Regions from separate parts of the Micromonospora sp. NPDC005413 genome, predicted to be linked through region 1. Evidence: riboswitches for the same ligand, from Rfam matches in the RefSeq annotation. Region 1 holds a riboswitch; each other region holds the start of a gene.
The links. Region 1 has a riboswitch for cyclic di-AMP ahead of ABZS37_RS21945 (hypothetical protein). Riboswitches for the same ligand answer to the same signal wherever they lie in the genome.
Positions count from the first base shown of each region.

Region 1 (3,156 bases):
GCACGGTCGACGTCCGGGTGGACGACGGGCCGACCGCCGGCCAGCAGGTGCGGACACCGGTGCCCGACGGGCCCGGCGCGCCCCGGGTCGAGGTCGGCGACGAGGTCATCCTGGTCGAGCTGACCGATCCGACCGATCCCACCACCAGCAACTGGAACATCGCCGAGCATCAGCGCGGCACCCCGATGGTGTGGCTGGCGGTGGTCTTCGCCGCCGCGATCGTCGCCTTCGGTCGGTGGCGGGGCCTGGCGGCGCTCGCCGGGCTGGCCGCCAGCTTCGCCATCCTGCTCACCTTCGTGCTGCCAGGCATCGGCGCAGGCAAATCACCCCTGCTGATGGCGGTGGTCGGCGCGGCCCTCATCATGTTCGTGGTGCTCTATCTGACGCACGGGGTCACCGCGCAGACCTCGGTCGCGGTGCTCGGCACCCTGGGGAGCCTGGTGCTGACCGGTGTGCTCGCCACCATCGCCACGGCCGCAACCCACCTCACCGGCTTCGGCAGCGAGGATGCGACGACACTGTCGATGTTCCAGGGCGACGTGGACCTGCACGGCCTGCTGCTCGCCGGGATCATCATCGGCTCGCTCGGGGTGCTCGACGACGTGACGGTCACCCAGGCGGCCACCGTCACCGAGCTGGCGAACGCGAACCCCGGGCTGACCCGGTTGCAGCTGTACCGTGCGGCCACCCGGGTCGGCCGCGCGCACATCGCCTCCACTGTCAACACCATCGTGCTGGCGTACGCGGGCGCGTCGCTACCCCTGCTGCTCCTGCTCACCGCCGACTCGCGGCCGATCGGGCAGATCCTCACCAGCGAGTTCCTCGCGCAGGAGATCGTCCGCAGCGCGGTGGCCACACTCGGTCTGATCGCCGCCGTGCCACTGACCACCGGGCTGGCCGCGGTGGTGACCGCCGCCGGGCGCACGGATGCCCCTCCGTCCGCCGACGCTCCCGCCCCGCGACCTCAGCCGGCCCGGGCGGAGGCACTGGCCGCATTCATCTCACCGCGAACAGGCCGACCCGGCGAGCCGGATCCGACGCGGACCCCACCCCCACCCACCGCCACCGACCGGTGGCCGGAGTCGAACAGGAGCACAGATACGGCATGGTGACACTCCTCAGCGTGACCAGTTTGGGCATCCGCCCTGAGAACCGCGTCACTGGTCACTCAACGCCATGGCGAAATGACACTTTTGGTCGACATCAAGGCGTAGCTCACCAGGCCGGCTCTCGGGTAACCTCGCTGCCGGTTACCGATGAAGGCGCGAAGCGGCGCCTGCGGTGCCACCGCCCAATCGCCAACCGGCGAGCCGGGGACCCAGGTACGCGTACGTGGGGTGAATCCGCGTCAGCGGTAGGGGCCACTTCCGCCCCGAACCCGTCAGCTAACCCGGTCGGCGGTCGACGGAAGGGAACATTGTGACGGCACCCCTACGCCGCTGGTTGACACCCGTGGTGGCCGTGATCGCCGCACTGACCGTGCTCGCCGGGCCCCTCCCGGCCCATGCCGCCCCGACGACCCCCACACCGTCCGGGCACGAGGAGGACGGCGAGCCCCAACTGCTCAACGACGTCATCGAGCAGGCCAACCGCGACTACTCCGCCGCCAAGTCCAAGCTGGACAAATCCAAGAAGCGACAGCAGGAGTTGGCGCTGGAGGTCGACCGGGCCAAGGCCGACCTGGACGCGCTGGCCCCACAGGTCGGGCAGATCGCCGCCCAGGCGTACCGGACCGGTCGGATCGGCGCGATCGCGATGCTGCTGGAGAGCGACGCCCCCGACTCGTTCGTCCAGCGCGCCTCGGTGCTCGACGAGATGAACATGGTCAACGAGAAGAAGCTCTCCGAGGTCAACACGGTGAAGGCCCGCGCCGAGCAGGCCAAGCTGGCCCTCGACACGGAGGTCCGCGAACAGCAGAAGCAGACCGCCCTGATGGCGAAGCGGAAGAGCGAGGCGGACAAGGCGCTCTCCCTGGTCGGCGGAAAGGGCTTCACCGGCGGCCTGGTGGATGCCACCTCGCCCGTCGCCCGCATCGGCCCGGGTCGCACGTCGGACGGTGACTGGAAGCCCCAGTCGTGCAGCGAGAACGACCCCACCACGTCCGGCTGCGTCACGCCTCGCACCCTGCACGCGTACAAGGAGGTCAAGCGGGCCGGCTTCAGCCGGTTCGTCGGCTGCTACCGCTCCGGCGGGCCGTGGGAGCACCCGAAGGGCCGCGCCTGCGACTGGTCGCTGCAGAAGAGCGGCTTCGCCCCGTGGCACAACGAGGACACCCGGACGTACGGCAACAACGTCGCCGCGTTCCTCATCCGGAACGCCGACCGGCTCGGCATCTACTACGTGATCTGGAACCGGCAGATCTGGTTCCCGGCGACCGGGTGGAGTTCGTACAGCGGGCCGTCGAACCACACCGACCACGTCCACATGTCGCTGCTCTGACCCGCACGATCCCCCGTCGAGGGCCGTTCCGCGTCGCGGGGCGGCCCTCGACGCGTCAGGCGACGGCGGACGCGGCCGGGTCGGTCGACCCCGCCGGCACGTCGAGCGTCGCGAAGCCGGCCGGCACGGCGGCCACCGGGCGCACCGCTCCGGCGGCGAGCCGATACGACACGCCCACGACCGCGCACCGCCCCTGCGCCACCTCGTCGGCCAGCACGGGCGACTGCCCCAGCAGCGTCTCGACCGTCTGCGCGATGTGGATGTCGACGATGTCGTCGATGTCGTCCACGCCCTCGGCTTCGGCCCGGCGCAGGCTGGGCAGCACGGCGTCGACCACCGCCCGCAGGTGCCCACGAGGTGGGGTGCCGGTCGCCACGACCTCCCGGGCCGCCTGCACCGCGCCACACGAGTCGTGGCCGAGCACCACCACCAGCGGGGTGCCGAGCACGGTCACCGCGTACTCCACGCTGCCGAGCACCTCCGGGCCGGCGGTGTGCCCGGCCGTACGGACCACGAACAGGTCACCCAGCCCTCGGTCGAAGATGATCTCGGCGGCCAGGCGGGAGTCGGAGCAGCCGACGATCACCGCGAACGGGTGCTGCCCGTCGGCCACGGCAGCACGGTGCCCCGCATCCTGATTGGGATGGCGTGGGGCACCGCTGACGAAGCGTTGGTTGCCGGCGGTCAGCTCGGCGTACGCCCGGGTCGGCTCGCTGG
Region 1 is NZ_JBEXEV010000022.1:92,550-95,705, reverse strand. It holds gene ABZS37_RS21950 (YibE/F family protein) at 1-1,112, shown strand, start outside; cyclic di-AMP (ydaO/yuaA leader) riboswitch at 1,279-1,415, shown strand; gene ABZS37_RS21945 (hypothetical protein) at 1,420-2,439, shown strand; gene ABZS37_RS21940 (carbonic anhydrase) at 2,495-3,156, opposite strand, start outside.

Region 2 (3,156 bases), on a different contig from region 1:
CCGCCGGCTCTACCCTGACCTGCCGCTGCCGACCGCCGTCCGCTCCACCGGGGTCGATCCGGTCGAGCTGGTGGTGCCCGCGGCGGGGCTGGAGACGGCGATCGTGGAGGCGGCCACCGGCCTGCTGGCCGAGGTGGAGGGCACCGTCGGGGTGATCACGCCGGTCCCCCGCCGCGACGAGGTCGTCGGTTGGCTCGGCGCGCTCGACGCACCAAGGTTGCAGGTGGTGACCAGCCTTGAGGCCAAGGGCATGGAGTACGACGCGGTGGTGCTGGTCGCACCGAGCGAGATCCGGGCCGATCCGGGTGCCGGGGTGCGCACCCTGTACGTCGCGCTCTCCCGGGCCACTCAGCGGCTCACCACCATCGACCCGACCGGCTGATCCGTGCTGGTGGCTGCCGGCGAGAGCCGCCTGCCGTACACTTGCACACATAGCGATGTGAGCATACATTTGACCGGGTCCTGACTGGCAGCGGAGGGTGTATCTCGTGGGCGCAGGTCATGACCACCACCATGGATCGGTCGCCAATGCCGCACACCGGCACAGAGGCCGACTCTGGGCAGCGTTCGGCCTGCTCGCCACCCTGATGGTGGTGGAGGCGGTGGCCGCCCTGCACACCGGCTCACTCGCCCTGCTCTCCGACGCCGGGCACATGTTCACCGACGTGCTCGGCATCGGGATGGCGCTCGCCGCGATCACCGCAACCCGGCGCGCCACCGGCGACCCGCAACGCACCTTCGGGCTCTACCGACTCGAGGTGCTCGCCGCGCTCGCCAACGCCGTCCTGCTCTCCGGCGTCGCGGTCTACGTGGTGATCGAGGCGATCCGCCGCTTCGGCGACCCGCACGAGGTCATCGCCGGCCCGATGCTCGCGGTGGCCGTGCTCGGCCTGCTCGCGAACATCGTCGCCTTCGCCCTGCTCCGCGTCGGAGCCCGGGAGAGCATCAACCTCCAGGGCGCCTACCTGGAGGTGCTCGGCGACCTGCTCGGCTCGCTCGGCGTGATCGGCGCGGCACTGCTCATCACCGCCACCGACTGGTGGTGGGCCGACCCACTGGTCGCGGTCGCCATCGGCGTGTTCATCCTGCCGCGTACCTGGCGGCTGGCACGCGCCGCCGTCCGCATCCTGGTGCAGGCCGCCCCGGAACACCTCCAGGTGACCGCCGTGCACGACCGGTTGGCCGCGGTGCCCGGTGTCGTCGAGGTGCACGACCTGCACGTCTGGACGCTCACCTCAGGCATGGACGTGGCCTCCGCGCACCTGACCATGGCGCCCGGCGCGGAGGTCGGCGCGGTGCTCACCGCGGCGCGTACGGCCCTGCACGACGACTTTCGGATCGAGCACGCGACGTTGCAGATCGAGCCCAGCGCCGCCTCCGGGGCCTGCGGCCCGGTCGAGTGGTGACGGTAGCTTTCAAGAGCTTTGTTCGGCTTCGTCGGTATTCATCGTGACGACGTACGCACCGTCCGTCACATCGGCTGCACCTGCCCCAGCGGCACCGGTAGGCTCGGTCCCGGCCTCCACCAGGCGGCGCCCTCCCGGCGCCGGTGGTGGTCGCCGCCTAATCGCCCGAGTGGCGAACCGGGGAACCACGTTCCTGGGGTGCATCCGCGTCAGCGGTAGGGATCTTCCGTCCCGAACCCGTCAGCTAACCCGGTCGGCGGCTGACGGAAGGACATGCGCAGTGGCACCAGCACGACCACCCTCCGCCCGACTGGCGGCCCTGATCGTCGCGATGTTCGCCCTCGGCGTCGCGCTCCCGGCCGGCGCCGCCTCGGCCGCACCCCCGAGCGGCCTGCGGGCCGCCGCCGCACCCGACTCCGACGAAGAGGGCGGCACCCCGGCCCTGCGGGCCCAGCTCGACGCGGCCAGCAAGGGCTATCTGGACGCGAAGCGCGCCCTGGACACCTCCGTGCAGCGGCAGCAGCAGCTCGCCACCCAACTGAAGACCACCGAGGCCGAGCTCGACCAGCGCAGCGGCAAGGTTGGCGAGATCGCCGGCGTGGCGTACCGCACCGGCCGGCTCGGCGCGATGTCGGCGTTGCTCAACAGCAACACCCCGGAGGGCTTCATGGATCGGGCCGCCGCGCTGGAGGCGGTGGCCGCCAACGAGGACCGGGTGCTGCGCGACCTGCTTGCCACCAAGGACCAGGCCAACCGCACCCGGGTCGCCCTGGACGGCGAGATCATTGAACAGCGCAAGCAGGTCGCGGTGATGGCCAAGCGCAAGGAGCAGGCCGAACGGGCCCTGACCGTGGCCACCACGCCCAAGCCGCGGACCACCGCCGACACCGGCTCCAACCGGGGCACCTCCGCCGCCAACGCGACGGCCGCGCCGCGCAACTCCGACGGCTCCTGGCCGTCGGAGTCGTGCAGCGTCAACGACCCCACGCCGGCCAGCGGCTGCATCACCCCGCGCACCCTGCACGCGCTCAACCAGGCCAAGGCCGCTGGCTTCACCCGGTACGTCTCCTGCCACCGCCCCAGCGGCTCCGGTGAACACCCGAAGGGCCGGGCCTGCGACTTCGCCGCGCAGAAGGGTGGCTTCGGCGGCGACGCCACCGGCGGCGACAAGACCTACGGCAACAACCTGGCCGCGTACTTCATCCGCAACGCCGATCGGCTCGCCGTGCTGTACGTGATCTGGTACAGGCAGATCTGGCTGCCCAGCAGCGGGTGGAAGTCGTACAGCGGGGCGGGTGGCGACCCGTCCAGCGACCACACCAACCACGTGCACCTGTCGGTCTACTGACCCATCCGTGGTCGGTGCCTCTCACACATGGGGGGCACCGACCACGGCTACGTCACAGGGCGTACCCCTGATGTCGCCGGCCGTCGGACGACCCGGCCGGCGTCGGCGGGCAGCATCGCGGTATGCGACGGATCCCGCCCACCGCCCGCAAGGGGCTGCTCACCCTGCACCTGGTCACCTCGCTCGGCTGGCTCGGCGCCGACCTGGTGCTGCTCACCCTCGGCATCGCCGTGCAGCGTGGCGCCGACCCGGCCGTGATGTATCCGGTCGCGGCACTGGTCGGCACCGTGCTGTTCGCGCCGCTGAGCGTGCTGGTCTGGCTGATCGGCGTCACCAGCGCGCTGCTCACTCCGTGGGGCCTGCTGCGCTACCGCTGGGTGCTGGTCAAGCTGGTGCTCACCA
Region 2 is NZ_JBEXEV010000028.1:95,845-99,000, forward strand. It holds gene ABZS37_RS24845 (AAA family ATPase) at 1-382, shown strand, start outside; gene ABZS37_RS24850 (cation diffusion facilitator family transporter) at 489-1,406, shown strand; cyclic di-AMP (ydaO/yuaA leader) riboswitch at 1,551-1,681, shown strand; gene ABZS37_RS24855 (hypothetical protein) at 1,738-2,754, shown strand; gene ABZS37_RS24860 (hypothetical protein) at 2,877-3,156, shown strand, end outside.
Region 2: it holds a riboswitch for cyclic di-AMP, as region 1 does, so the genes downstream of both, ABZS37_RS24855 (hypothetical protein) here and ABZS37_RS21945 (hypothetical protein) in region 1, are expected to answer to the same signal.

Region 3 (3,156 bases), on a different contig from region 1:
CGCGCCTGGCCCACCCGCTGATCCCTGAACGCACGACGAGGGCCCGCCGCGAACGGATCGCGACGGGCCCTCATGCGTCGGGAATGGGTCAGCCTGGGCGGCCGTAGCTGTGGATCGGGCCGTCGTCGACCTTCTTCATCTTGACCGGTTGACCAGCCTGCGAGGCGTGCACCACCCAGCCACCGCCGACGTACATGCCGACGTGGTGGATGTCGCTGTAGTAGAAGACCAGGTCGCCGGGGCGCAGGTTGGCCTTGCTGACGTCCTTGGTGACGCGGCTCTGCGCGGCGGCGTTGTGCGGCAGCGACACGCCAGCCTTGGCCCAGGCGGCCAGCATCAGCCCGGAGCAGTCGTACGAGTTCGGGCCCTCGGCGCCCCACACGTAGGGCTTGCCGATCTGGGCGCAGGCGAACTTGACGGCCGTGCCCGCGGCGCCGCCGGGGTAGCTGCCAGGGCAGGGCGCCGGGCGCAGCGAACCGCCGCCACCGTTGCCATACACCTTGAGGCGCAGCTTCTGCAGCCGGTCGATCTCCTCGTTGATCTGCTTCTTCTTCGCCGCCAACTGAGCTTCGGTGCGGGTCAGCTGGGCCACCATCTCGTCCAGCGGCGCCTTCTGCTGGGCCAGCTCGTCGCGCAGGTCCGCGACCTGCCGCACGTCCTGCTGCTGGTTGTGCGCGAACCGGTCGAGCATCTCCAGCTGGCCGACCACCTCGCTGGGTGACCGGCTGCCCAACATCGCGTTGACGGTGGAGACGTTCTCGCCCTTGTACGCACGGACGGCGATGGCGCTGACCTTGTCCATCGCCGCGTCGACCTCGCGCTCCAGCGGGGCGATCCGGGCGGCCAGCGCGTCGGCCTGCTTGCGCTTGGCAGCCAGGTCGGTTCGGGTGGCGTTGTGCCGTTCGATGATCGGTTCGAGCTTGTTCCAGTCGGCGTCGATCTGGCGCTCGATCTCGGCGACGGACGGGTCCGCGTGGGCCGCCGTGGCGCTGCCGGTCAGGACGACGGCGACGCCGGCCAGTGCGGCGAGGGCCGTGGTGAAGCGGGACCAGCGTGGGCGCGGCACGATCGACGTCGGGCCGGCTGACGCCGACCGCTCGGACGACGGCCGCGGGGCATGGAGTGCCACCGGGTTCCGTACTCCTTCTTCCTGACCGCCTACCGGGTTAGCTGACGGGTTCGGGCGGGAAGTTGGCGCCCTACCGCAATGGCTGCGGATTCACCCCGGGAGAACCTGGGTCCCCGGTTCGCTCGGAAGCGACTCGGCGGTGTCGGTCCGTTACCGCCCGGGCTGGGCGGACCTGCTATCGGGCCGACAAATGACCAGAGTAGAGACGGCTGTTACCGATCCGCAACCCGTGCGGCCGTGACACTCCGTACCGATCCGAAAGGGTCACCGACCGTGTGTGAAGATTTTTTTCCAAATACCTCGATACATGGAAAGGTATTGACGCAGACTCCCGGGCGGCGCGAAGGTGACCTCACCTTCACTCGCAACATCTAGGGGGTTCGATGCGCCACTCAACCCTGTCGACCGGCCGGCGCGCACTGCTCGCCGCCGCCGTGGTCGCCGCCGCGACCGCGGTGCCGCTACCCTCCGGCCCGGCCGCCGCCGCGCCCACCGTCGACCGCCAGCAGCAGTACGCCGCCGCGGCGACCGAGTACGGTGTGCCGACCGTCGTGCTGCTCGGCGTCTCCTATCTGGAGTCCCGCTGGGACAGCAACGCCGGCACACCGAGCACCAGCGGCGGCTACGGCCCGATGCACCTCACCGACGCCCGGCACGTGGCGGCCCTGCCCGGGCGCGGCCACCACGACGCCGGCACCGAGGACCCACGCGGCGACGACTCCCGCTCCGCGAGGCTGCCCGCCCCCCGGCCGGCCGAGGATCCCGCGCCGCCCGCCGCCGCGTTGCAGACCGTGGACGCCGCCGCCGCGCTGACCGGCGCCGCCCCCGAGGCACTGCGCACCGATGCGGGCGTCAACATCCGGGGCGGGGCCGCGCTGCTCGGGGCGTACCAGAGGGAGTTGGGCGCGCCGGTCGGTGCCGACACCGACCCGGCGGCCTGGTACGGCGCGGTGGCCCGCTACGCCGGCGCGGACAGCGCTGACGCCGCGGCGGCCTTCGCCGACGAGGTCTTCACCACCATCGGCGCTGGCGAGTCCCGGGTGACCGACGATGGCCAGCGCATCACGCTGCCGGCCCGCGCGGTGCAGCCGCAGCGTTCCTGGTTGGACCGGCTGGGCTTGCGCCGCCTGGCTCGCCCGGACGGGCTGGAATGCCCTCGCACCATCTCCTGCGAGTGGATCCCGGCGCCCTACGAGGCGTTCGGCGACGGCGACTACGGCAACCACGACCTCTCCGACCGGCCCGCGCGGCAGAAGATCGAGTACATCGTCATCCACGACACCGAGGCGAGCTGGGCGACCACCCTGCAACTCGTCCAGGACCCGACGTACGTGAGCTGGCACTACTCACTGCGATCGGTCGACGGGCACGTCGCCCAGCACGTGAAGACCAAGGACGTCGGCTGGCACGCCGGCAACTGGTACGTGAACGCCAAGTCGATCGGCCTGGAACACGAGGGCTTCGCGGCGCAGGGCACCTGGTACACCGAGGCGATGTACCGGACCTCGGCGAAGCTGGTCCGGCACCTGGCGCTGCGGCTGGGCATCCCCCTGGACCGCCAGCACATCATCGGCCACGACAACGTGCCCGGCACCGTCGCCTCGACCGTGCGCGGGATGCACTGGGACCCGGGCCCGTACTGGGACTGGACGCACTACTTCGACCTGCTGCACGCCCCTCGGCTGGACACCGGCACCCCGGCCACCGGGCTGGTCCGGATCGACCCGGACTACGCCACCAACCAGCCGGCGTTCATCGGCTGCGTCACCGTCGGCGTGCCGTGCGCGCCACGCGGCTCCTCGGCCGTGGTGCTGCGCAGCGCGCCGTCCGCGGACGCCCCACTGGTCAACGACATCGCGCTCCGCCCAAACGGCACCCCGAACACGATGGAGGTGTCCGATCACGGCGCCCGGGCCTCCGCCGGTCAGACGTACGCGCTCGCCGGCCGGCAGGGCGACTGGACGGCGATCTGGTATCTCGGTCAGCGGGCCTGGTTCCACAACCCGGCGTCCGCGCCGACCGCCAGC
Region 3 is NZ_JBEXEV010000004.1:254,419-257,574, forward strand. It holds gene dcd (dCTP deaminase) at 1-21, shown strand, start outside; gene ABZS37_RS08710 (NlpC/P60 family protein) at 89-1,129, opposite strand; cyclic di-AMP (ydaO/yuaA leader) riboswitch at 1,142-1,278, opposite strand; gene ABZS37_RS08715 (peptidoglycan recognition family protein) at 1,513-3,156, shown strand, end outside.
Region 3: it holds a riboswitch for cyclic di-AMP, as region 1 does, so the genes downstream of both, ABZS37_RS08710 (NlpC/P60 family protein) here and ABZS37_RS21945 (hypothetical protein) in region 1, are expected to answer to the same signal.

Region 4 (3,156 bases), on a different contig from region 1:
CGGCGGGCACCTACGGGGCGATCGTGGCCTGGAGTGACCCGGAGCCGTGGGGCAGCACGCACAAGTGCAGCTCCCAGTCACTCGGTGACCTCAAGAAGAAGCAGACCAACGGGATCATCTGGAACACCAGGACCCTCAGCCTCGCCGCCGGCGACATCTCGAAGTACTGGAGCGCGGGCTGGCTCAAGCCCGGCACGGCGTACGCCAACGGTGCCGGATGCACGCTGTACAAGCCGCCGAACAGCGACCCGGACAGCACCGACTACCACAAGTGGAAGCGGACCAGCGCCATCGCGGCCCGGTTCACTATCAAGGCGACCGGCACGAGCGTGTTCGCCGCGACCATGCACCTGCCGCAGGAAAACCGGCAGAACGCCTGCGCCGGCGACGGCGACCGGGGCATCGCCAACACCGGCATCCACCTCGGCGCCGACGCGACCAGCCTGCTGAACGCCTCCACAATCCGCGTCGTGGGGATCGACGCGAACCGCACGGGCATCGCACCCGGCACGCTGAGCGGCTACGACATGACCGGCTACGGGTCGAAGGCCACCAACGGGTCGAGCAAGATCGATTATCTCTTCGTCAAGGGCGCCGTGCAGCCGTCCAGCATCGACCACACGGTCGGCGGGACGAAATCGAACCACCTCGCGCTGTACGGCTTCATCGCTTACTGACCGCACCGACAGAGACGCCGCGGGCGCCGGCCCCTTGTGGGGGACGGCGCCCGCGACGGCCTGCGTGCCTGGGTCAGGCGGAGTAGCCCCGGCTGGCGATCCAGTTGGCCAGGTCGATCGTGGTGATCCAGTACGACGGGTCGGCCGCGTTGGCCGAGTCGGCGATTCGCACGGTCCGGCCGTTGTCCTTGTAACCCACCACGGCGATGTAGTGCCCGCCGCCGTAGGAGTGCCAGCCACCGTTGGTGTCGGTGGCGTCGCCGACGACGTTGGCCACCACACCGCGACCGTCGGTGATCGCCTTGACCACGTCGGCCTGGAGCTGGTCCATCTGGGCCGAGCTGGGCGTGCCGGCGAACATCCGGGTCCGGTACGGGGAGCCCTTCACCTCGGCGTTGAGCACCCGGGTGGTGTCCAGGGCCGAGTTGGTGCCCATCTCGGTGGTGCCCAGCTCGGCGCCCAGCGCATCCTGGGTGCGGTTGATGCCGGCGGCGCTGAGAGCGTTACGGGTGGCAGCCGGGCCGCAGTTGTAGTACGTGTTCTGCGCCTGGTAGTCGTAGTCGAGCACCTTGGTCGCGGGCGGCTTCGGCGGCTCCGGCTTGCGGGTCAGATCCGGGTTGCTGCTGGCCTTGGCGGCGGGCGACGCGGCACTGGTGGCCGGCGCGGGGGCGGCGGTGGTCGGTGCGGCGCTGGCCGAGGGGGACGCGTCGCGCGCCTCGCTGCGGGAGGCAGCGGTGTCGCTGCGCATCTCGGCGACCGTGGTCACGGTGTGCTGGCTGGCCGGGGCGTCGTCGGCGCTGGTGAGCAGGGCGCCGGTGGTGCTGGCGATCGCGAGTGCCGCGGCGGAGGCGACAACGATCTGGTACGGGCGCTCGGTGGCGAGGCGGCGGAGCTGACGCTTCAGGGTGTGCTTCACGGGGTCCTCCACGGATCAGGGGGAGAGCGGCACACCGGGGCCGGACCGGCATCCGGGCAGGCGCCAGCGCGCGGACCGTGGTCCGCGGATGGTGAACCGCTCAGGGGAACGCCCGGCGCGGCCGGGCGGGAAAGGCAGTGACCCGGGGGGTCAGCTCACCGTCACTGGACGAATGAGCGGGGGCACTGCTTCGCCGTGGAGGCGAGGGAACAACCGAGGGATGGAAAGGTGCTGCACGAGGATAGAACTCCTTCCGACACCGCCTACCGGGTTAGCTGACGGATTCGGGCGGGAAGATCGCCCTACCGCGGGCCGTGGCTCGCGGATTCACCCCGGACTTTCTGATGGGTCCCCGGTTCGTAGATCACGATTGAGCGGGTCGGTGCGGCGTCGCCTCTTGCGAACGGTTACCGCACCGGACAGGACGACAGTACTGGCCGGCTCTCACCCTGCCAAGCCGGGTTCACCTGCGTAAACCCCAATCGGCGCGACAATTTCTGCGCGTATTGCCGATGATGTGACTCGATGGGACAACCGGTTACGGTGACGCCTGCGGGCGACAACCGGACAGGCCGCCGAAAATGCGGCCACAATCACGGGGAAAATCGAGCCGATCGTGCCCGACGCCCGATTCGCCATTGACATGACCGGGCTCACATAACGGATCGGGTTCAACCCGCGCGAGCTGGACGCCAGCGTGCCACGAGTGCGGGACGGAGCGCCCGGGTAGCCGCCCGGCGGGCGGGGACCAGGTTCGGCCGCAGCCGGTCCGCCGCCGCGTACGCCTCCTCGGCGAGAGTGCGGGCCGACTCGGCGGCCAGTTCCGCGTCCCGCCAGGCGGCCCGCTCCCGGGTGGCGGCGGCCTGGTAGTCGGCCAGCCTCGCGTCCCGGATCGCCCGGCTGAGCAGCACCTCCTGCTCGACCGGGTGCCGCCGGGGATCCCAGCCGTGCCGGTGCCCGAACACGTCGCCGAACTGCGCCATGGTCAGGTCGCCCCGCCAGTGCGCCGCCGCCGCGGCGCGATGCAGGTAGCGCTCCCGGGAGGCGTACTCGGCGGGGGTGCGGGGGGTTCGCGGGGTGGGTAGCGCCCCGGTGCCCGCGAACCGACGGGCGGCGGTGTCCGCCTCGTCGTACCCGGCCCAGGCCCGCTCCATCTGCTCCTGGGCGGTCAGCCAGGCCACGCGGCGCCGCCGTGCGGTCCTGGTCGCGCCGGCTGCGGCGACGGCCACCTCCTCGGCGTACCGGCGCAGGTCGACGGCCTCGGCCGCGGCCAACTCCCGGGCGGTGGGCGCGGTCGGGAGCGGGTCGTCCGTGGGCCGGTCCCGCTCGGGGCGGGCGGCCAGCACGATGAGTACGCCCAGTGTCAGCAGGAACAGGGCCGACCAGATGGCGGCGGCCTGCGGCACCTCGGTCACGAACTGGTAGAAGACGACGGTCTCCATGGTCGGCACCTCGGGGAGAGCAATGCGGTGGGACCCCCACCGGGCCACGGTGGGCCACGGATCGACGGGGGCGGAGCGGGTGGATCGACAGGGCGCGGCGACGGGACGCTCGTCCCGGTGG
Region 4 is NZ_JBEXEV010000003.1:201,363-204,518, forward strand. It holds gene ABZS37_RS06725 (hypothetical protein) at 1-677, shown strand, start outside; gene ABZS37_RS06730 (C39 family peptidase) at 751-1,605, opposite strand; cyclic di-AMP (ydaO/yuaA leader) riboswitch at 1,839-1,980, opposite strand; gene ABZS37_RS06735 (hypothetical protein) at 2,265-3,035, opposite strand.
Region 4: it holds a riboswitch for cyclic di-AMP, as region 1 does, so the genes downstream of both, ABZS37_RS06730 (C39 family peptidase) here and ABZS37_RS21945 (hypothetical protein) in region 1, are expected to answer to the same signal.